DNA from 3 places in the Nitratireductor sp. ATLC21 genome. Region 3 is predicted to be linked to each of the others. Evidence: riboswitches for the same ligand, from Rfam matches in the RefSeq annotation. Region 3 holds a riboswitch; each other region holds the start of a gene.
The links. A riboswitch is a leader RNA that binds a small molecule or an ion and turns the genes downstream of it on or off. The one in region 3 is predicted to bind cobalamin.

Region 1 (7,823 bases), on a different contig from region 3:
CGCTCGCGCAGCATCCGCGCCAGGGCGAACTCGTCCATCTCGCGCGCGAAGGCACTGGCGATGACATAGGCGGCGGCCGTGGAGCGGCTGATGCCCGCATGGCAATGCACCACCATGGGCGAGCGCCAGTCCCAGTCGCGGGCGAAATCGAGCAATTGCTCGACCTGATCCAGGGCCGGTGCGATCAGCCCCGGGCGCTGGTCCGTGATGTCGTGCATGGCAAGGTGCAGGCGTTTCGGCACCGTATCGATCTGGTCAAGAGCGGGTGGTTCACCGCTCGATGTCAAAGAGATCATGTGCTGCGCACCGGTCGCTTGCAGCATGCGCTCCAGATGCGAAGCAGGACAGACATAGAGCATTACCGGCGGCTCCCGGCCCAGCTTGCCAGCGCCAGGCCAAGGCGCTCGAAACCCAGATCGTCTCCCGGCAGACCGATGCGCAGGCAATCGGGACGGCCAGCAAATCGCCGAACGAGAATGCCATTGCGACCCAGATGATTGAAGAGTTCCGCCGCGCGCGGATGGCGCAGGAAACGGAAGAGATCGGTGCCGGCGTCGATCGTCAGTCCTGCGTCGTCGAAAAGGGCATCGAGACGCATGCGTGCCGCGATCAGGTTTTGGCGCATGGTGTTCTGCCAGTTGCGATCGGCAAGCGCCTCAAGCCCGGCATGAAGCGCCGGCCCTGCAACCGCCCATGGGCCCAGCCAGTCATTGAGCTTTCGCGCCACATCCCGGGAGGCCAGCGCGAAGCCGAGCCGCAGGCCAGCGAGACCGAAGAATTTTCCGAAGGAGCGCAGCACCACGATGTTGCCGGCCTCCACATCGCCGGCGAGGCTCTCGGCCTGCGGACCGACATCCATGAAGGCCTCATCGACCACCAGAACTCCGCCATTGCGGCGCAGATTTTCTGCAAGCTCAAGCAATTCATCGCGACTGATCAGCCGCCCGTCGGGATTGTTTGGATTGACCACGACGGCAAGCCGCGCGCCATAAAGAGCATCGAAACGCTCTACCTCTTCGACCGTATGCCCGGCGAGTGCGGCAGCGCGCGCGTGTTCGGCATAGGTGGGGCCGAGAATGCGGGCGGGGCCGGGCGCAAGAAGCGAGGCGACCAGCGGCAGAAGAAGCTGCGTTCCCGGCGCAGCGATGACATGGGCGGCAGACGGTGCGCCATAATATGCGGCGGCTTGCTCCGTCAGGGCGGCGATGTCAGCCTCTTCGGGCAGGCGCTCGACGGCGCTGGCAGGCAGGGGCGAAAAAGGATAGGGGTTCGGGTTGATGCCGGTGGACAGGTCGAGAAAGGGCGTCGGCGCGTCTGGAAAGAGCGCCGAAGCCTGTACGAGACTGCCGCCGTGATCGGTCACCCTATCCACCGCCCGGTCAGCCAGTCGAGGCCTGATGTCCATTCTGATCGCCCTTTCATCCATGCTGATCGAGCTCGCCATCGGTTATCCGCAGCGGCTCTTTCGCCTGATCGGCCATCCCGTCACCTGGATCGGCCGTCTTATCGCGCTGGCGGACGCGCGATGCAATGTCGAAACCCTTTCGCCCGGTGCGCGCCGCCTGAATGGCGCGCTCTCGCTGGCCGTCATTCTGATGCTCGCAGGTCTGGCGGGCTGGTTGATCCAGACGGCTCTTTCCGGCTGGGCCGGGCTGGTGATCGCTGCGCTTGTAGGCAGTTCGCTCGTCGCCCAGCGGAGCCTCGCCACCCATGTGAAAGCGGTGGCGGACGGGCTGGACGCCGGCGGGCTCGCAGAGGGCCGAAGAGCGGTTTCGCAGATCGTCGGCCGCGATCCCGAAAGCCTCGATGAGGCCGACGTTTCGCGCGCGGCCATCGAGAGCCTTGCCGAAAACTGCTCCGACGGCGTGGTCGCGCCGGTGTTCTGGCTGGCGGTCGGCGGGCTGGCGGGCGGTGCGTTCTACAAGGCTGCGAACACGGCCGATTCCATGATCGGCCACAAGACCGCGCGGCACCTTCATTTCGGTTGGGCGGCGGCGCGGTTCGACGATCTGATCAACCTGCCCGCTTCGCGCCTGACGGCGCTTCTCTTCATCGCCGCCGCCGTCTTCATGCGCGATGCCTCGGCAGGCGCGGCATGGAAGGCGGTGCGCCGCGATGCGCGCCATCATCGCTCGCCCAATGCGGGCTGGCCGGAAGCGGCCATGGCCGGCGCGCTCGGCCTCGCCCTTGCCGGCCCGCGCCGCTATGGCGGCGAGGTGGTGGAGGATGCCGTGATGGGGGATGGCGGCCGCCGCGCGGCCAATGCCGGCGACATCCGCCGCGCGCTCACGCTCTACCGGATTGCAGACGGGCTCTTGATCGGGCTTGTGGCGGTGGCGGCTGGGCTTTGGCAACTGTTTTGATCTCGTGGCAATGGCGTTGTGCGTGGTTCGACAAGCTCACCATGAGGATGGGTGGAGACCTGCAATCCTGTACATCAACATGGAGAACAGAGTTGCAGCGCATCCACCTCCCTCATGGTGAGCTTGTCGAACCACGCACCACCTCAAAGCAGGCGATCTAAAACTCGATCCCCTTCTGCGCCTTCACGCCAGCGGCGAAATGATGCTTCACCTGCCCCATCTCCGTGACGAGATCGGCGGCCTCGGTCAAGTGCGGTTTGGCGTTGCGCCCGGTCACCACCACATGCAGATCCTCGCGCCGCCCGGTGAGTGCGGCCACCACGCGTTCAAGATCGAGATAATCGTAGCGCAGCGCGATGTTCAGCTCGTCGAGAACCACAAGACCGATGCTCGGGTCGGCCATCAGTTCCTCGGCCTTTCCCCACGCGCGCTCGGCGGCGGCGATGTCACGCGCCAGATCCTGCGTTTCCCAGGTGAAGCCCTCGCCCATCGTGTGCCAGGAAACCTGATCGCCGAAGGCGGCAAAGGCATCCTTCTCGCCGCAGTGCCAGGCGCCCTTGATGAACTGCACGACACCCACCCGGCGGCCATGGCCAAGCATGCGCAGGGCAAGCCCGAAGGCCGCGGTGGATTTGCCCTTGCCCGGCCCCGTATTGACGATCAGAAGCCCCTTCTCGACCGTCTTGTCGCGCACCTCGGCATCCTGAACCGCCTTGCGTTTGGCCATTTTTGCCTTGTGGCGCTCGGCTTCGTTTGCGTCGATCTCTCGCATGTTACTTCACTTTCATGGGCAGGCCGGCAACCACCAGCGTGACGCTGTCGGCAACGGCGGCGATCCTCTGGTTCAGGAACCCCGCCTCGTCGCGGAAGCGGCGTGCCAGCGCGTTCTCGGGCACGATGCCGTAACCGACCTCATTGGAAACGAGAACCGTGGTTCCTTCTCTCGCGGCAAGGGCTGCAACCAGTCTCTCGGTGGCAGGCTTTGGATCATGGTCGTTCAGCATGAGATTGCTCAGCCACAGGGTCAGGCAATCGACCAGAACCGTTTCGCGGGCCGGCAATTTTTCAAGCACGCCCGGCAGGACGAGCGGGGCGTCGTGTGTCTGCCACGCCCCCTCGCGCCGGGCGCGGTGCATGGCGATGCGCTCGCGCATCTCGTCATCGAAGGCCTGCGCCGTGGCGATGTAGTGCCAGGGCGCGGGTGCGGCCTCGATCAGCCTCTCGGCATGGCGGCTCTTGCCGGAGCGCGCGCCGCCGAGAACGAAATGAAGCGATCGCATCGCTATTTTGCCGGCTCAGCCGACGAGATGCCCGGCAAGGAAGGTCACGCCAACGCCAAGGATGGCGGCACCGGCAAGCCGGGGCTGCATGGCCTCGATGGCCCAGCCGCGCGACTGGACCAGAAAATATGCGCCGAGCGCGATGGCGCTCTGGATTGCGGCGAGGCCGGCGAGATAGGCGATGAGCGGCGTCTCTTCGCTACCGACAATGGCCTCGCCGAAGGCATAGCCATGGAACACGCCGACCACCAGAAACAGCGCGAAGACGAGGATGTGATTCTCCACCGCCCGGCCGCGCGCCAGAAGCCAGCCGCCGGCAAGAACGCTTGCCGCAATGATGATTTCAGCCGCCGGCAGATCGAGCAGCATCAGGTGAAGACCGACGCCGATCAGCGAGCCGGCGACGAACAGAAGCGGCGCGAAAAGGCTCATGCCGGCGACAGCGGCAATGAGGCCGGCAGCGACGATGAAGGCCAGATGGTCAAGCCCGATCACGGGATGGGCGAGCCCTGATACCAGCCCTTCGTAAAGGGTGGTGGGCGTCTGCCCGTCCATGGCGTGATGGGCCCTGGCGCTGGTTGCGAAGAGCGATGAAAAAACGAATGCGGAAAAAATGCGTGCGATACGCGCGGTCATGTCCGGTCCTTTCCCCTCCACCCGAGGGATACGGTGTTTCTTTCATGCTGTCGGCAGGTTTCCTGGCTCACGGGTCGCAGCGTTTTCCAGCCTTCCCAAGGCAAAAAGCCTCAGTGGCGATCAGGAAAATGCTCACCGCTTACAGTTGCGGGGGCAGCCATGGCCTTGGCGCTTGAGCGCCGCACCATGTTCCCTCTGGTCCGCTTGCGCGGAACCGACAGCGGCCCGACCATACAGGAGTCGTCTCTCCCGGCAAACGCTTTCTTCACGCATTGACAGACATGCCAGGCGAGCCATAAATGCGAGGCAGACGGTCCTCTTCCCTCAAGGGAGGAGGCTAAGAGGGAATGCGGTGCGGGCCTTGCCCAATGCCGCAGCTGTCCCCGCAACTGTAAGCGGAGAGCGCACCTGACACGCCACTGGGGCAACGCCCTGGGAAGGCTGGAGAGCGCAGCGACCCGTGAGCCAGGAAACCTGCCGTCTGAAAATGAAATCCTGACCGCCTGGCGGGTGTCCCGGGCAAGGAGTGTGCATTGTGACTGCAGACAGCGCCACCGCGCGCGATCTCCCGACCATTCATGGTGTCTCCGCCAGTACGCGGCCGCGAAAGGCCCGTGCGCCCCTCGCCCGCATCCCCGCATTCACCACACTCCGTCTGAAGGATATCCCATGACCACGAGCTTCAATCGTGTGCCCTGCACCGTCGTGACCGGCTTTCTCGGTGCCGGCAAGACAACGCTCATCCGCAATGTGCTGGAAAACACCAAGGGCAAGCGGCTTGCCATCATCGTCAACGAATTCGGCGATGCGGGCGTCGATGGCGAGGTGCTGAAAAACTGCGGGCTCGACAATTGCCCGGAGGAAAACGTGCTGGAACTGGCCAATGGCTGCATCTGCTGCACCGTGGCCGACGATTTCGTGCCGGCACTTGACCAGATCCTCGCCCGCGAGCCGAAGGTGGATCACATCCTGATCGAGACCTCGGGCCTGGCATTGCCCAAGCCACTTGTGCAGGCCTTCCAGTGGCCGGCGATCAAGAATCGCGTCACCGTCGATGGCGTTATTGCCGTGGTGGACGGGCCGGCGCTGGCGGACGGCCAGGTCGCCTCCGACATGGATGCGCTCGCCGCGCAGCGCGCCGCCGATGATTCGCTCGACCATGACGATCCGGTGGAAGAAGTGTTCGACGATCAGGTGGCCTGCGCCGATCTCATCGTCTTGTCCAAGAGCGACCTTCTGGACGCGGAAGGCAATGAGCGCGCCCGCGCCCGCATCGAAGATCATCTGTCGCGCAATGTGCAGATCGTGCCGAGCGCCCATGGCAAGGTGGACCCGGCGCTGCTGCTCGGTCTCGGTCTCGCGGTGGAAGACGATATCGAGAACCGCAAAACGCATCACGACGACCCACATGACCATGAGCATGACGATTTCGACACATTCATTGTCGATCTGCCGCCGGTGCTGCGCCCCGAAGATCTGGAAGCGCGCGTCAATGCGGCGGTAGGCACCGGCGAGGTGCTGCGCCTCAAGGGTTTTGCGCATGTGAAGGGCAAGCCCATGCGTCTTCAGGTGCAGGCCGTGGGCCCGCGCGTTTCGCATCATTACGACCGCCCGTGGAAGGCCGGTGAAGCTCCCGAAACGCGGCTCGTCGTGATCGGCCTCAAGGGCATCGACCGCGCGCGCATCGAAAGCCTGCTCTCGGCCTGATCCGATGCACATCCTTGCCACCACCACCGCCTCTCTGGACGACCTGATCGAGCCTGTCGATCTGCAACAGTCGCCGGCGGATATGGTGGCGTTGTCGTTTACCGACAGCGATCTGGCGGGGATCGCCTCTGCGTGGCAGGCGAACCGCGAGGCCCTGCCCTCGCTGCGCCTTGCCGCCTTGCGTGACCTCAGACACCCCATGTCGGTCGATCTGTGGATCGACAACACGGCAGCGCACGCCCGCACCATTCTGGTGCGGGTGCTTGGGGGCTATGAGTGGTGGCGCTATGGCTGCGACCGGCTGGCGGAACTTGCGCGAGACAAGGACATCGCGCTGGCGCTGCTGCCGGGCGAATGCCATCAGGACGACCCGCGCCTTGCCGAGCGCTCCACCGTTTCGGCTGAAGCGCGCGCGGCGCTGCTTGCGTGCTTCCGCGAGGGCGGGCCGGACAATATGCGCGCGCTGACCATGCAGATGGCGCGCCTTGCGGGGCGGGAGCTCGAAGCGCCGGAAGCCAAACCGGTCGCCAAGGCAGGCTTCTATGCGCCGGGCCATGGCATCGTGGAGGCGGGCTTCTTTGCCGCGCAGCCCGGCAGGGCAATCGTTCCCATTCTCTTCTACCGCTCCATGCTGCTTGCCAGCGATGTCGCGCCCATCGACGCGCTGGTGGAGGCGCTTGAGGAACAGGGCGTGTGCGCCGCGCCGGTGTTCGTTTCCAGCCTGCGTGACCCGGTTGCCCCCGGTTTCGTGCGGGATGCCGTAGAGACGTTGAAGCCTGAGGCGCTCATCACCGCGACGGCGTTTTCCAGCGGCGCGGAGCCCGGCGAAAAAACACTGTTCGACCGCTTTGGTGTGCCGGTTTTTCAGGTGGTCACCGCCACCACGCGGCGCGAAGCGTGGCAGGAAGGCCAGCGCGGTCTCGCGCCTGCGGACCTCGCCATGCATGTGGTGCTGCCGGAACTCGATGGCCGGCTGATGGCCGGTGCGATTTCCTTCAAGGACGAGGCAGCGCTGGACGAAGGGCTTTCCTTCGGCGTTCAGCGCAACCGGCCCGAACCGGAGCGCATAAGGCAGGTCGCGGCAAGGATCGCCGCGTTTCTGAAACTCGGCCGCACACCGGCGGCGGAGCGCCGCATTGTCGTTCTCATCCCGGATTATCCGAGTGCGCCCGGGCGCACCGGCTATGCGGTGGGGCTCGACGTGCCATCGAGCGTGCTTGCCATGCTGCATGACCTCGGTGAAGCGGGTTATGCGGTTTCTGATGTTCCGGAGACTCCAAGGGCGCTGATGCAGCGGCTTGAACAGCCATCGGAAGCGCTTTCGCTGGATGAATACCGGCAGGCCTTCGATGCGCTGCCCGAAGAGGCGCGCGAAACACTGCTCGCCACATGGGGACCGGCGGAAGACGATGCGGAAGATGACTTCTTTCCGTTCCGCGCGGCGCGATTTGGAAATGTCACCGTGGCGCTTGCGCCCGACCGGGGGCGCTCGGCGGACCGGCGCGTGGATTATCACGACCCGACGCTTGCGCCGCGCCATGCGCTTGTCGCCTTCGGTCACTGGATGCGGGAGGCGCTTGATGCGCATGCGCTGATCCATGTGGGTGCGCATGGCACGCTGGAATGGCTGCCGGGCAAGACCGTGGCGCTGACGGAAACCTGTTTTCCGGAGATCGTGGCTGGTGCGCTGCCGGTGGTCTATCCCTTCATCGTCAGCAATCCGGGCGAAGCCGCGCAGGCCAAGCGCCGCATTGGCGCGGTGACGCTTGGGCATCTGACGCCGCCACTGGCGGGCGCAGGGTTCTCGCAGGATCAGCAGGAACTGGAACGGCTGGTG
Region 2 (7,823 bases), on a different contig from region 3:
CGCCGGCAAAATCCCAGACCGGTGTTCGTCCGGTGTAGGTCAGGTCAGGCGCAAGTGTCGCGGCCAGCTCCCTGACCGGGCCGATAAAGACGATGCCGAGGGTGGCGACCGCTAGCGCACTGACTGCAGTGACCACGAGGAGCGGCACCAGAAACCGGAGACCAAATATGCCAGGCAACGCGATCAGCATCCCCGCCAACGGAACGGTGGCGGTGGTTGTTTTGGACCCGGTGTGGAAGACAAAGACCATCGCCAGAAGAGCCATTAAGCCCCCAGACCAGCGCCATCCGCGTCGCCAAAGATAAAGGCCGGCAAAGGCCAAACCAGCCATTACTGGCCCGGCGATGTTCTTGTGTGTGAAGACGCCCCGCCAAAGGCCGGCATGTTGTGCTTCCAGATCATAGGCCTGATGAACGGCCACGTCGCGCAGAGCGATAACACCGAAGTAGGAAAGGCCGAGGATCACAAAACCCGCACATGCCAGAACACTCGAAAACGCATCCGCATCGCGCGGCAGTGTCAGGACCGCTGCTACCGTGACAATTCCAATGATCGAGAAGGCGACCGTACGGATCGTGTCACTCGGCACCGGAGTGTTGAGGGTGGCAAGACCCACAAACCCCAGAAGCAATAGCCACCAGGGGCTGAGCAGCGAAACAAGCACCCGTCGGTCCACCAGCATCAGAAGTGACACCACGGCGATCCCACCCAGCGCACCGAAACCGAGCTGGTTGACGATGTCACCACCGTCCCCGGCGAGTTGCGCACCAGAAGGCTGAAACGGCCGAAATGAAACCATCAATACCGTGAGCAGCACCGCTGCGATGACAGTTGAGGGCTGACCTGTCGCGACCATACGCGCCAGGGATGACGATCCATGCCAACGCTGTTCTGCAACGCTGTTCATCGCTTCACACATATCCTGTCGGGCGGCGAACCATGCGCGCTGCGCCGTGAAAGGTAGGGAAGTCTTGCTCGTGCGTCATTGTAAAGGCGAAACCTGTTGCGCCTGTTCCATAAAGCGTGGCAGCGCTTAAGACAGCGTTAATTATACCAGGAGTTGGGTCGTCCAATCCAAACCCGGCCAACCCCTCGCACCTATCCAATGGGCGGCGCTGCCGATGGCATGACCCAGACATTTCCCGTCTCCGGATGCCGAGCGATGGTCGCTTCGATGCGGTAGACGCGCCGAAGCAGATCCGATGTGAGAACAGATTCAGGTGTTCCCTCAGCCACCAGATGGCCCTGATCGAGCACACAAAGACGATCGCAGAACATGGCGGCAAGGTTGAGGTCGTGGAGCGCGGCCACCACAGTGGTTTGGAGCCCACGCAAGAAATGCAGGAGCTGGAGCTGGTGGTGAATGTCGAGATGGTTCGTCGGCTCATCAAGCACCAGGATGCTCGGCTGTTGCACCAGGGCTCGTGCAACGAGAACGCGCTGACGTTCGCCACCGGAGAGTGTGCGGAAAGCGCGATCCTGAAACGGAGCCAGCCCCATCAGCGCAATCGCCGCCGCAAGAAGTGCGTGGTCATGGGCCGTATCTGGCTCCAGGAGCTTCTTGTGCGCCGAGCGCCCCATGGCCACCACATCGCGCACCGTTAACGGAAAGTCTGCCGGCATGTCCTGAAGAACGGCACCCACATTGCGCGCTACCCATTCTGTGGGTTGGCGCCAGACGTCCTCCCCATTCACATGGACCGTGCCTGAGGCGGGCTTGTTGATGCGATAAGCGGTCCGCAACAGGCTCGATTTTCCCGCCCCATTCGGTCCGATGAGGCCGACCATCTCGCCTTCGCGAACATGGATCGAGACACGGTCCACCAAAGTTTTTCTGCCGGCTTTGACGGTGACTGACCGCAGATCGAGTGTGCCGGGCCGAACACTCATCGTGAACCGCCCAGTCCACGCGCATCGCGCCGCAGAAGCCAGATGAAGAAGGGACCGCCCGCCAGCGCCGTGACGATCCCGACAGGCAGTTCCAGCGGTGCGATCACCGTCCGGGCGACGAGATCGGCACCAATAGTGAAGCTTGCGCCCAGCAGTGCCACCGCAGGCAATGCGCGTCGATGATCCGCCCCGACAAGAAACCGCACGATGTGCGGCATGATGAGGCCGACAAAACCGATGACCCCGGCCACGGCGACGGTGATGCCGATAAGCGCTGCCGCGAGCACGAACATGGTCTGGCGAAAGCGCTGGACATTGAGGCCGAGCGCCACCGCACTCTCGTCTCCCGCCATCAGGAGGTTGAGCCGTCGGGCCTGCACCAGCATCACGCCCAGCCCAATCGCCAGTGCGGCAAGTGGAACGGGGATCAGTTTCCACTGTGCCGTGCCAAACCCGCCCAGCGTCCAGAAAAGCACCCGTGAGGCAAGCTGCGGATCGGGTGATGTAAGCACGATCAGGCTTGTAAGCGCACTGAGGATCGCGCTCATCGCCACACCGGCCAGCACAAGCCGGGTCGGCGTTATATGTCCGCCCGTTCGCGCCACCCAGAACACAGCAAAGAGCGTGACAAGCCCGCCCAGAAAGGCCGAAATGTGCAGTGTGAACACGCCGAAGCCCAAGAGCCCCCAACGCATCACCACCACCGCTCCCGTTGCCGCACCGGACGAAACACCCAGAATGCTCGGGCCCGCCAGCGGATTGCGCACGATTGACTGGATGGTCATTCCAGTAACACCGAGGCTTGCGCCGACCAGAGCCGCAAGCACGACGCGCGGCATGCGGGTTTGGACAACGATTGTCTCATGGACGGCGCGCCAGTAGGGCTCCACCAGAGTGTCGCCGAGAGCGAGATTGGCAAGGATGGCAACGGCCGTCCCGCCGGGAATGGGCACGGAACCGAGCATCAACCCGGCAACGGCCACACTTGCAAGCAACGTCGCCATAAGGAGAATGACCAGAGCGTAGCTCGAAGCCCCGCCAACCACCGAGGGTGCGACGCTCATTGACCGAATGTTCACCCCATGGGTGGGTGGCGCTGACTGCAATACTGCCAGCAGCGCTTCATGGCTGTCCGGATCGTTCTGCTTCGGGACGGGTGCGTGCATGTTTCGGTTCCGCCCGGCCCGTTAATCGCCCATGCGGTCGGGGTGGAAGGCACGCGCCAGCTTCTCCACCGCATCAATGGAGCTCGGTCCCGGCTGTCCCCAGACGGAATCGATCGTCACGAACCTCTCGCCGGCAATGCCCGGCACACCCTTCACCGTCGGGTTGGCTTTCAGGGTCTCGATCCGGCCCTTGCCCAGTTCGCCGGCCGGATCTCCCACCACCTGCCCGCCAGCGGTTCCGGAATAATAGACCACGATGTAATCGGGCGCGCGCTCGGCAATCTGCTCCCAGGAGACCTGCCCATAACGATTTGCCACGTCGCCAAAGATGTTTTCACCACCGGCCCTAGACACCACGTGCGACAGCATGGTGTTTCCGAGAACAGCACGGGGCGCCGATTCGCCGCCATTGAAGATGAACACCGGCAAGGCCTTCACGCCAGCAAGCTTCTCTTCCACGGCGGAAAGCCGCTCCTCGATGTCGGTGATCAGCGCTTCGCCACGCTCCCGAACGCCGAATATGGCCGCCACGGATCGGATCTCTTCATAGAGCTCATCGAAACCGAATTTTCCAAGATTGCACCCTTCGGTGTTGAGCCGTGTTTTCATGCCCAGATCGTGCAACTGGTCGCGCGTATGACGGCTCTCGCTGAACCCGTCAGGATAGCCGGCATAAACAAAGTCGGCCTCCACCTCGATGAGTTGCTCCGTGGTGGCGACGAGCGGCGACAGCACCGGAACCTGGTTATAGGCTTCCTCATATTGCGGGCTGATCTTCAGGTTTGCCATGTAGGAGGTGCCCGCCATGCGCTCCTCAAGACCAAGGGCAAGCATCAACTCCGTGGCATTGTTGCTGAGCGTCACGGCCCGCGTCGGGGGTGCTTCATAGACTGTGGTGACCCCGCAATTCTCGTCCGTATAAGGAAAACCGGGTTCGCCTGCGAGTGCAGGGGCCGAAATGATGAAGAGGCCTGCGGCAGCAAGCGCGCGGAAACCCGCAATACGGTTCATGAAAAATCTCCTTGGAAAGCCGGCTCATAGGCGGCGTTGTCTGATGTAGATGAAGAGGGCAACTGCCCTTCCAGATGCGGGAGAACCTCTCTGGCGAAGAGCTCCATCCCCTGGAGCGCCACATCGTTGGCGATCAGGCCGTTGGCGCTAAAAAGGCAGCGTATGCTTTGCGATCCCGTGCGTGCGGAAAGCGCCTGCAGTTGTGAATGGCAGTCTTCAGGTGTTCCCGCGATGGTGAAATCGGCCAGCATTTCAGTGCGGCTGCGTGGCTTTGGCGGCTTGAGCCCGCGCGACAGTGCCCGTTCGGCGCGGCGCCTGTTCAGCACCTCCAGGAGTGTGTCGACCCGGTCGTTGGCCTCAGCACGCGTCGGTGCGATCACCAGGTATCGCGAAAGCGAGGAGGCTTTGAGGGCCGCGCGGGACCCGCCATGCCGGTCAAGCGCAGCATGAAGCACGGGCAATTGCCGCGCCTCATTGGGCTCCAGGCTGAGAAGCAGCGGAAAGCCGTGCCGCGCGGCGATGTCGACGGTTTCTTCCGAGACGCCAGCAACATAGATGGGTGGATGCGGCTTCTGAACCGGAGGCGGCCCCACTGCGACATTGGAGAATGTCCATGGACCGCTATCGGCGGAGCAATGTGGCTTTGTCCATGCCTCAATCATGATTCTCAGTGCTTCGCAAAAGCGCGGATGCGCTTCGTCCCGCTCAATCTCCAGCGCGCTGAATGTTGAAGGTTCCGTGCCTCGTCCAATGCCCACATCGATCCGACCGCCGCTCTGAAAGTCGAGCTGCGCGATCTGTTCTGCCAGAAGAAGCGGGTGATAGAGCGGCAGGACGAGGATCGACGTGCCGAACCGCAGGCGCTCGGTCCGCGCCAGAATGTCTGCCCCCAGCAGCAGCGTGGAGGGATAGGGCAGCGTGTCGCGGGAGAAATGGAATTCATTAAACCAGATACCGCCAAAGCCCAGCGCGTCGGCGCGCTCTACGAGGCGCATCAGGGCGGCATGATCGCCCAGCGTCCCTTCGCGGGCGAACCCAGCCAGATCAACGCGCATTCAAGGCACCCCCAGAGAGAAAATCACAAGATCGGGGATCATTTATCCGAAATGGTATAACATATCGAGTCAAATCGAACGTGAAACACCATTTCGTCGCCGGCAAGGCCGTGCCTGCATGCATGCTGGTCCTCCTGCCGGCGCACCTCGTCCGGCGTTCATGGTCAATGCATGAGGCAGGTCTCCTGGCTTGCGGCTCGGACGTTCCCTCCGCCTTCCCGGCTTGCGCCAGTGGCATTGGAAAGAACTTGCCGCTTACAGTTGCGAGGGCAGCCCCGGATTTGATCCCCAAGGGAGATCGCACCGGGTTCCCTTTTCATCCGCAGAATGCGGAACCGCATGCACCAGTGACCCTACCGGCGAAGCGTGCGCAGCGCAACACGCTCAACCATCGGGAAGCGGTTATCCCGCCATGGATTGTCAGCAGGGACAAGCAGGTTCTGCGAAAGAGAAACGATGCGTCAATCAGCCGGCGCGGTCTGCAAGAAGCCGGGCGGTAAACAGATCCAGATGAGCCCCGCCGACATTCTTGCACACGGTAATTTCTTCTTGTGATTGTCGTCCGGTTTTCCGGCCGGCGCAGAGATCAAAGAAATCGGCCTGCACGTCATCCCAGCCAATCACGCCGGCGCGGACCGGACGCGCCAGATCGCCCGCCCCCTCCATGCCCTGCCTCGTGTCGACAAAGATCGTGCCGCGTTTCATGGCATCATCATCCGTTTCGCGCATGTGCGGAAGGTAAGCGCCCACGAGGTCAAGATGGGCACCCGGTTTCAGCAAGCGCCCCTTCACCAGCGGTTCCTCCGCCATGGTGACGCAGGAGATGACGTCGGCCAGGCGGACGGCTTCGTCGAGGTCGTCGACAGCCTCGGCGCTTGTCGGGCCCTCAATCGACAAGGCAAGCGCTTTCGCCCGCTCATGCGTGCGATTCCAAATCAGGACACGCTTTATGCCGGGCCGGGCAGTGCAGTGGGCCTCGATCATATGTGGCGCAAGCCCGCCCGCCCCGACGACCAGCAACGTTTCTACATCCTGCCTTGCCAAAAGCCGAGCGCCCAGGGCGGAATCGGCGGCTGTCTTGCGAAAGGTCATGGCCTCGCCATCGGCGGCCAGAAGGGGGGTACCGGTGCGGGCATCAAACACGCATACGAGGCCCTGCACCGAGGCTTGTGGCGGCGTGAGGGACAGATTCTGAGGGAATACCCCGACCATCTTGACTGCGATGACATCCTTCTGCTGCCAGCCGACAAGGGTCACGAATTTGTTCGCACCGCCGTTCGGCTCGTCCGCAATCAGGTTTGCCGTCTCCGGCATGACGCCGCGGTGCGCCTGTTCGAGCGCATCGATCAAGGAGGCGTAGTCGAGGGTTTCGTGCACGGATTGAGCATCGATGTATCGCATGAGACGTCTCAGAACAGGAGGTTGGGCAGGGCTGTGACCAGCGGCGGAAAGAAGGCCAGAAGAAGCAGAACCGCGATAAGCGCCGCCAGGAACGGTAAGGCCTCGCGGGTGTATTCCTCCACCGAACAACGGGTGATGGCGCAAACCGTATAGAGAACCGTTCCAACCGGCGGCGTCAGCGACCCGATGGTTGTGTTCAAAACGAGGAGCACGCCGAAATGGACGGGATCGATCCCGAGCAGGCGCGTGACCTCGAGAAGCAATGGCGCAAGAATGACGAGCAGCGCCAACCCTTCCAGAACCGTTCCAAGAGCAAGCAACCCCAGCATGATGATCAGAAGGACCACATGCGGATTGTCGGAGACAAGCAATAGCGCACCGACGATCTGCTGGGGAATTTGCTCCAGGGCAAGGATCATCGAAAACACGCTTGCAGAGGCGACGATGAACAGAACGCTGGCAGTGGTGTGGGCGGATTCGCGAAGCAATGCATAAGTATCTCCGAGGCCCATCCCCCGGTAGATGACGAGGCCGACGGCGAACGCATAGATGGCCGCGATCGCGCCCAGCTCCGTGGGTGTGAACCATCCAGTTCGCAAACCGAAGATGAGCATGACAGGCATGGCGAGCGCCCACAGGGCAGCACGGCCACGGCTGAAAACTTCGGTCGCGGGTGCCCTCGTCTCGCGTTCCGGCCGGTATCCGCGGCGCTTGGCAATCAGTCGCACCGTCAGCAACAAAGCGCCCGTGATCAGGAAGGCCGGAACGACCCCACCAAGGAAAAGCCGCCCGATCGAAGTGTTGGTGAGCAAGCCGTAGATGATGAGGCCAATGCTTGGCGGCATGATCGGCGCAATGGCACCGGATGCCGCACTGATGACGGAGGCAAAACCGTTGGAATACCCCTTGTCGCGCATGATCGGAGCAATCGTGCGTGCATCGATGGCTGCGTCGGCATTGGACGATCCAGACATTGCGCCCAGAAACAGCGAGTTCATCACTGCCACCTGCGCCAGACCGCCCCACCAATGCCCCACCAGCGCATTGGCAAAACCATAAAGGCGCTCGGCAATGCCGCCACGGGCCATGGCTGCGCCTGCGACCACGAAGAAGGGGACGGCCAGAAGCGGAAAGGATTCCAGTGCCGAGGACATGCGTTGAGCCACAATGCTTGCCATCATCGGGTTCACGGCGAAATAGGCGACCGATGTTCCCAGCAGAACGAAGGCGATCGGTGTTCCGAGAACAAGAAGCAGCAGGAAGACAATCGCAATGAGGGTCAAGGCCGATCCTCCGGACC
Region 3 (7,823 bases):
GGCCAAGGGCCACCAGATCGCGCACGGACAGACGCCAGCCTATGGTTCTCTGCTGCGGCAGATAGGCGATGAGGCGGGCGCGTTGGGCTGGGCCGATCGCCGCGAGATCGTGTTCGCCGAGCTGCATGGCGCCCGCGGCGGCTATGTGCCCGTTGAGCGCGCGCATGAGCGTGGATTTACCGGCGCCATTCGGCCCCAGTAGACCGATCACCTGTCCAGGTTCAAAATCGAACCTGATGGCATCAAGGACCTGCCTCTTTCCAAGTACTACGCTCAGATTTTTGACCTGGAGGTTCATCACAGCATCTCCCGGCGGGCGCGGACAACGAGCCACAGGAAGAACGGCGCGCCGATAAGCGCCGTCAGAACGCCGACATTGAGCTCGCCGGCTGGCAGAACGATCCGCGCGGCGATGTCTGCCGCGAGGAGCAATGCTGCGCCGCCAAGGCCGGCCGGTAACAGGAGACTGCTTGGCATCCTGTTGGTGAGCGGGCGGATAAGATGAGGCACAACCAGGCCGATGAAGCCGATCGTGCCGCTCACTGCAGTGGCCGCACCGACGGAGAGTGCGACACCGGCTACAATCATGAAGCGTGCGCGGCCCATATGAATCCCGAGACTGGAGGCTGCTTCCTCCCCAAGTGAAAGCGCGTCTATCGCGCGGGCTGAGAGCGAAATCAGGAACCAGCCCACAGCCATCAGCGGCAAGGCGATCGCCACAAATTCCATGGACCGGTCTTTGAGAGACCCGAGCAGCCAGAAGATGATCTCGTAGGAGGCAAAAGGGTTGGGCGACAGGTTGAGAACGAGTGAGGTAAGCGCTCCTGCGAGACTGGAGAGCGCAACGCCCGCCAGAATAAGTGTAAGCGTTGAGCCCTGGCGGGCGGCGATCGCAAGCAAGATGAGAACTGCGAGGAGTGCGCCGAACAGCGCACCGGCGGGGAGGGCGTAGAGCGAGCTTCCGGCAAGCCCCGAGTAGAAGACCAGCACCGCTCCGAGCGCTGCCATGGAGGACACGCCGATCACGCCGGGTTCGGCCAGCGGATTGCGCAAAAACCCCTGAAGCACCGCGCCGGAAAGCCCGAGTGAAATGCCGATGGCGAGACCAAGAATGGCGCGCGGCAGGCGAATTTCGCGCATGATGATGGCCGCTGCCTCTCCTCCGCCAGCAAAAAGCCCGGCAACGCTATCTCCTATGGACAGTTCAGCTGGGCCAACCAATAGCGACACGACGAAAAGCGCGAGAGCCAGGAGTGTAAGCGATATGGAAAGCCTCATGGCGCGGCGCTTTCGGGGCAGGGGGCCATCGTGGAGCGGAGCGCTGCCAATGCCCGCACGGCTTTGATCACCAGGGGCGTTCCGCAAGACAGAGAGCCTTCAGGCACGAATGCGCCGACGCGCGTCTGCGGAAGAGCGGCTATGGCGGGATGACGTGGTACGTATTCTCCAAGCGTTGGCGCCGTCTGAGGTGTGCTCATGTTGATGACATCAGGTTGTGCGGCGATCACCTGCTCAAGCGGAAAGGGTGCTACGCCAACGATGCCCATTTCGGCGGCAAGATTGACAAAGCCCGCAGCCCGCATCACGGAATCGGCCAGCGTGCCGCGCCCCGAGGCGATGCCATTCTGATCATAGGCGATCATCGTCGGGTGCTTGCCGCAATGTCTGGCGGCAATCGCTTTGAGTTCGCTGGTGAAATCGTTTGCTATGGTTTCGGCTTTTTTCTCCTGTCCGATGAGCGCACCCATGCGCCGGATTTCACCGGGAATGGTTTCAAGTGTCTGCGCGAAGGAAAACTCTTCGACATGAAAGCCGAGACGTTTCAGCAGCGCGGTGGTGTTGTGCAATGAGTAAGTGCCGGTGACGACCAGGTCGGGATTTTCCAGAAACACTTCTTCTGCAAGCCCGTGATTGACCGGGTAGCCCTGCGCTTTCTCATGCAGCATGGAGAGGCTCGGTTCGCGCGCCAGAAAAGAGACGGACACCAGCTGGCCAGGTTCTGCCAATGTCATGGCAAGCTGGTCAGTGCACAGATTGAGCGACATGACCCGTTTCGGCATGGCTTCGACCGGCGCGACAAGCAGCGCGCCGGCCAGAAGAACAAGGCCGGAAAGGCAGGGGAGGCGTTTCCGGCGCTTCAACATCAGGGAGCGAACTTTGCCCGGAAGCCGGCAAACACGCCGAAGCCGGGTGTGCCATAGCCCTGAACGACTTCATATTTCTGATCGAGCAGGTTTTCGCCTCTCAGATAGAGTTCCGTGTTTTCGTTCGGCTTGTAGGCGATTTTCGCGTTGAGAAGAACGTAGTCATCCAGCGCCGAGCGCGGGCCGTCGACATAACCGTCCACCGTATCGAGAGCGATTTTCGCCGTTGCTCCGATCTCCCAGCGTTCGGCTGGACGGATGGTGGCGCCGAGGGCGATGTCGTGCTTCGGGATGCGCACTTCCCGCAGTCCGTCGGTCTGTGTTGCTTTCGTGTAGGTGTAAGCGCCACGCAGGTCGAGCCAGTCGGTTGCCGCGTAGGCAAAGGACGCCTCCACGCCGCGCGTTTTCACCACGCCATCGGTCTGGATGTTCTGATAGGTGACCGGGTGGTAGCCGATATAGTCCTCGACATCGATCATGAAGAAGGTGAGGTCGGTGACGAGCCTGTCATCCAGAAAACGCTGTTCGACACCAATATCAAAGCCGATGCTGGTTTCTGGCTTCAGGTTGATATTGCCATAGAATGGTGCGTAGAGCTCATAGAGGCTCGGCGCGCGATAACCCGTTCCGACCGAGGAGTGGAAACGGGTTCCGGTGCTGGCAAATTCGTAGGAGCCGGTGGCACGCCAGGATGTGTGACCGCCGAAGGTGCTGTGTTCGTCGTGGCGGAGGCCCGCTGTCAAAGTCAGCGCGTCAAACGGGCTGTAGATCGCGTCGATCCAGCCGCCGCCCATCGAAACGTTTTTATCGACACTTGCGGTAAGGGCGGTCTGACGCTCCCAATCCGCGCCGAAATTGAGCGTCAATTGGGGAGAGATTTCCAGAGAACCGAGATAATCCAGCTTGTAGCGCAATCCGTCAAAGGTTGAGGTGGAACCGAAGCCGCTGGTGCTTTCGCGGGCAGTATCGGATATCTGCGCGGACACCGTGTTGTTCAATTGCCCGTCAAACAGAGAGAATTCGGCACCAACCCGCCCGGCTGCCTGTCGAAACGTGCCATTCGCCGGGCTGTCAGCGATGGGATACCCATCATCCGTCTCCGTTGAACCATTCAACAAAAGCCCGCTGGCGAAGACGGCCAGATCGTCGCTGATCTCGTATCGGCCGCTGAATGTCCCGGTCAGATTGGTGTACCCATCATCTTCAACACCGGATGACGCCATTGAAAAGCCATCGGTGGTGAAGCCAGATAGAGAAAGGCCAAACTCGCCGCGGTCGAAACCGCCCGTCAGCGTGTAATTGCCAAAGCCGGTTTTGCGCGACCCGCCTTCGACATGAATGCCGTGTTCGATGCCCTGCGGAATGCCGCCAAGCGTCGAGAGATTGACCACGCCGGCAATTGCATCGGAGCCATAGAGCGTGCTCTGCGAGCCTTTCAGAACTTCGATCCGCCCAATGCCGCCGGAGAGAAGATGACCATAGGCGGACTGCACGGTGGGGCCCGAAACCTCCGAAATATCGATGCCCTCGAAGAGCGTCTTTACATACTGCCCGCGAAGGCCGCGCATGATCAGCGTGGTGGTGTTGCCCGGACCGCCATTCGGGGAGAGATTGAGACCAGGCAGTTGATTGAGATAATCCTGTACCAGTGGCAAAGACTGTTCCTCGATCTCATCGCGCTCGATGATTTCCACGGTCGAGCCCACTTTGGACGCCTCTGTGGGCGTGCGGCTGGGGGTGATGACCAGGGTGTCGAGCTCAAAGTCCTCGGCCTGCGTGGTGAGCGCGGAGAAGCCAAGTATCAGTGCGGTCGTGCTGGACAGGATAGAATTTCGGTGTCGGCGTGAATGCATGCGTGTGCTCCAGGACCAGGTTCTTAGGTGTGCTGGAGAGCGACAGACGCCTGAGTTCGGTCTCCCCGCCAGCGATGACAATCGCCACCACTGCGAGAAACACAGCCCCGGAAGCGTCCCGCATCCGGTCGGTGACGGCCTGAGGCAGGTTTCCTGGCTCGCGCTTCACTGGCTTCCTCGCCTTCCCGGGCCTTGCACCCAGTGGCATTCGAGGAGCCTCTGCGCTCACAGTTGCGGGAGCAGCCACGGCTTCGGTTCGAAACGACCGTTCCGTGTTCCCTTTTCTCTGGCGGATGAACACCCTGCCAGAGCACCTCAAGCGAACCGAAATCGCTTAGCAACTGGCCGTGACAGCGTCAATCGCAAGGTTGGCGCAGATCCCTGGAACGTGACTCCTGACGTCAGGGTTTGGCAGCAACGAAACGCATCTCTTGTTGCGAAATCGGCTCTTCATGTAATTTTTGCGGCAATGCTGTCGCAAATCCGTCATTGGGTTTGTCGAAAAAGTTGCAGAATTCCCTCCTCCAACCTCGAGGCAATTTTGACATCGGGGTCGGGATGGGAAATGCTAACGGCGAACCGAAAACGGTAAATAATGGGAGTGCGTCGATGACGTTTTTCAAGAGCAATGGCGAGAATGTGCCGGCACACGTCGCCGACATGGCGAATGAGGCACGTGCCGGCAGAATGGACCGGCGAGAGTTTCTTGCGCTCGCAAGTGCGCTCGGCGCATCGACAGCAACCGCCTACGGCATGCTGGGGCTCGCAGCCCCCACACACGCAATGGCGCAGGAGCCGAAAAAAGGCGGTACGCTGCGTGTGGCGATGTTCATCAAGGATCCGAAAGATCCACGCACGGCCGACTGGTCGGAGATCGCCAACGCCATGCGCCAGACGCTTGAGCCGCTGGTAAAGTACACGCGCGATTTCACCTTTGAGGGCAAGCTCCTCGAAAGCTGGGAAGTCAACGAGGACGCGACTGAGTACATTCTTCACGTGCGGCCGGGCGTGACCTGGAACAATGGCGACGCCTTCACCGCGGATGACGTGATCTACAACTTCAACCGCTGGTGCGATCAGACCGTGGAAGGCAATTCCATGCCGGCCCGCATGGCTTCGCTCGTCGATCCGGAGACCAAGAAGGCGCGCGAGGGCGCGATCGAAAAGGTCGACGACATGACGGTGAAGCTCAACCTGTCGGCACCGGATATTTCGATCATTCCGGGCATGTCGGACTATCCGGCCCTTATTGTTCACCCAAGTTTTGATGAAACGGGTCGCGATTTCGTTGCAAATCCCATCGGGACCGGTCCGTTTGAACTCGTGTCCTATGAGGTCGGCAACCGGGTGGAGCTGAAGAAGCGGGCCGACGGCAAATGGTGGGGCGGCGAGGCCTATCTCGATGGTATCGAGTTCATCGACTACGGCACGGATCCGTCCGCGACCGTCAGCGCCTTTGAATCCGGAGAAATCCACACGAACTACGAGACCACCGCCGATTTCGTCGACATTCTGGATTCACTCGGACTGGTGAAATCCGAGGTCACTACGGCGACAACCATCGTGGCGCGCACCAATGTCGACAACGCGCCCTATGACGACGAGAAGGTGCGCCGGGCGCTGCAGCGCGCCGTCGACAACACGACCGTGCTGGCGCTTGGTTACAACAATGCCGGCGAGGTGGCCGAGAACCACCATGTTTGCCCGATCCATCCCGAATATGCAGAGCTGCCGAAGCTCAAGCGCAATCTGGACGAAGCCAAGGCCCTGATGGAGGAAGCCGGCCAAATGGACTATGAGCACGAGCTCATTACCGTGGACGAGGACTGGCACAAGAACACGGGCGACGCCATCGCCGCCCAGTTGCGCGAGGCCGGCTTCAAGGTGAAGCGCACGGTCCTGCCCGGCTCCACCTTCTGGAACGACTGGACGAAGTATCCCTTCTCCATGACCAACTGGAACATGCGCCCGCTGGGCATTCAGGTGGTGGCACTCGCCTATCGCACCGGCGAGGCGTGGAACGAATCCGCCTATTCCAACCCGGAACTCGACAAGCTGATCGAGGAGGCGCTGGCCATTCCTGATCCCGACAATCGCCGCGAGGTGATGAAGAAGATCGAGGAGATCATTCAGAGTTCGGGCATCATCCTACAACCCTATTGGCGCAAGCTTTACAACCATTCCGTGGAGGCCGTGAAAAATCACGGCATGCACCAGACCTTCGAGATCGATCTGGAAAAGGTCTGGCTCGACGAGGGCTAAGACTGAACCAGAAAGGGGGCCACGAGGCCCCCTTTTGCGCAGGCAATCAATAACAACCTCCGCAAACGGGGGAAGGGGAAACCGTGCTTGGGTTTATTCTAAGACGTCTGGGCGTCATGGCATTGACGATGCTTTGTCTGACCCTTGTTGTTTTCTTTCTGGTCAATCTTGAGCCGAACCTCAAAAAGCTGGCGATCAGCCAGCTCGACATGCGTTCCTCTGCAGCGGAGCTCGAAAGTTGGCTTCAGAAGAACGGGTACCGCCAGAATTTCTTCGTGCGCTACGGCCAGTGGCTCGGCGTGGTGCAGAAGCAGCCGAATGTCGATCCGGAAACCGGTGTGTCTTCGCCACGGTTCTCCTATTGCGATGAACCGGCCGAGCCCTATTACGGCGGCATTTTACAGGGAGACTTCGGCTGCTCGACCAAGTTCAAGGTGCCGGTCGCCGAAAAGCTCTTTCCGGCCCTTGGCGCTACCGGCATCCTGATGTTCTGGGTCATGGTGGTGATGGTTCCCGTCGCACTTTTGATCGGCGTCCTCGCGGGGATGCGGGAGGGGACGCGAACGGACCGAACACTCTCCGTCGCCTCGATCGCCACCACGGCAACACCGGAATATGTGTCCGGCGTGATCTTTGCGGTCATATTCGCCTCATGGCTGGGATGGTTGAACGGTTCGGCCGCGACAGCCACGCGCCAGGGCATTTCCTTCTACAATTTCACCCTGCCGGTGATGACGATGGCGATTTACGGCATCGGCTATATCGCGCGCATGACACGGGCCTCCATGGTGGAGGTGATGACGCAGCAATATATCCGCACTGCCCGCCTCAAGGGGCTGGGCTTTCGCGCCGTGGTGATCAAGCACGCGCTGCGCAATGCGCTGATCGCCCCCTTCACCGTCATCATGCTGCAGTTCCCCTGGCTTCTGACGGGTGTCGTCATCGTGGAAGTGATGTTCCGCTATCAGGGGTTTGGCTTCACGCTGGTGGAGGCGGCCAGCAACAACGACATCGATCTGCTTTTAGGCTGTTCTCTGGTGTCGGTCTTCGTCGTCCTGTCCACCCAGCTCATTTCGGATGTGGGCTATGCCTATCTCAACCCGCGCATTCGCGTGCATTAGGGAGGCCGCGCGATGCAGGTAGAAACCCTTGGCATTTTCGGCATCATCTTCGGCGTGCTGGCGCGCTTCTGGCCGGTGTGGATCGCGCTGGCCATCATCCTGTTCTTCAGCCTGCGCTTTCGTGAGCGGCTCGGCCTCTATGGACAGCTTTTTGAAACGGGCGTCGGCGTTGCCGGTGTGATGATCTGCTTCTTCTGGCTGTTCACGGCAATCTTCGCCGGTACGGTCGCGCCCTTCGATCCGTTGGCGCAGTTTCCGATCATGAAGAATGTGCTTCCAGGCGGGATAGAGCCGGAAAGCGGACAGGCCTTTCTGTTCGGGGGCGACCGGCTGGCGCGCGACGTGTTCTCGCGCATGGTTTATGGCAGCCAGATCGTTCTGATCATCGCGCCTGCGGCGACGCTGTTCGCGCTGATGGTGGGCACCACGCTCGGCCTGCCGGC

Region 1: linked by a shared signal. The riboswitch ahead of cobW (cobalamin biosynthesis protein CobW) and the one ahead of AC2CHD_RS04910 (TonB-dependent receptor plug domain-containing protein) in region 3 are both predicted to bind cobalamin.
Region 2: linked by a shared signal. The riboswitch ahead of AC2CHD_RS08035 (LLM class flavin-dependent oxidoreductase) and the one ahead of AC2CHD_RS04910 (TonB-dependent receptor plug domain-containing protein) in region 3 are both predicted to bind cobalamin.

Annotation. Positions count from the first base shown of each region.
Region 1 is NZ_JBXUOU010000004.1:193,581-201,403, reverse strand. It holds gene AC2CHD_RS18915 (tyrosine phosphatase family protein) at 1-359, opposite strand, end outside; gene cobD (threonine-phosphate decarboxylase CobD) at 359-1,405, opposite strand; gene cbiB (adenosylcobinamide-phosphate synthase CbiB) at 1,398-2,363, shown strand; gene cobO (cob(I)yrinic acid a,c-diamide adenosyltransferase) at 2,521-3,135, opposite strand; gene cobU (bifunctional adenosylcobinamide kinase/adenosylcobinamide-phosphate guanylyltransferase) at 3,137-3,643, opposite strand; gene AC2CHD_RS18890 (HupE/UreJ family protein) at 3,659-4,279, opposite strand; cobalamin riboswitch at 4,315-4,513, opposite strand; cobalamin riboswitch at 4,574-4,775, shown strand; gene cobW (cobalamin biosynthesis protein CobW) at 4,949-5,986, shown strand; gene cobN (cobaltochelatase subunit CobN) at 5,991-7,823, shown strand, end outside.
Region 2 is NZ_JBXUOU010000002.1:65,831-73,653, reverse strand. It holds gene AC2CHD_RS08055 (O-antigen ligase family protein) at 1-907, opposite strand, end outside; gene AC2CHD_RS08050 (ABC transporter ATP-binding protein) at 1,099-1,890, opposite strand; gene AC2CHD_RS08045 (FecCD family ABC transporter permease) at 1,887-3,056, opposite strand; gene AC2CHD_RS08040 (ABC transporter substrate-binding protein) at 3,078-4,067, opposite strand; gene AC2CHD_RS08035 (LLM class flavin-dependent oxidoreductase) at 4,064-5,122, opposite strand; cobalamin riboswitch at 5,281-5,477, opposite strand; gene AC2CHD_RS08030 (ornithine cyclodeaminase family protein) at 5,588-6,523, opposite strand; gene AC2CHD_RS08025 (TRAP transporter large permease) at 6,532-7,806, opposite strand; gene AC2CHD_RS08020 (TRAP transporter small permease) at 7,803-7,823, opposite strand, start outside.
Region 3 is NZ_JBXUOU010000001.1:1,004,121-1,011,943, reverse strand. It holds gene AC2CHD_RS04925 (ABC transporter ATP-binding protein) at 1-298, opposite strand, end outside; gene AC2CHD_RS04920 (FecCD family ABC transporter permease) at 298-1,299, opposite strand; gene AC2CHD_RS04915 (ABC transporter substrate-binding protein) at 1,275-2,144, opposite strand; gene AC2CHD_RS04910 (TonB-dependent receptor plug domain-containing protein) at 2,144-3,997, opposite strand; cobalamin riboswitch at 4,124-4,330, opposite strand; gene AC2CHD_RS04905 (ABC transporter substrate-binding protein) at 4,607-6,259, shown strand; gene AC2CHD_RS04900 (ABC transporter permease) at 6,343-7,380, shown strand; gene AC2CHD_RS04895 (ABC transporter permease) at 7,393-7,823, shown strand, end outside.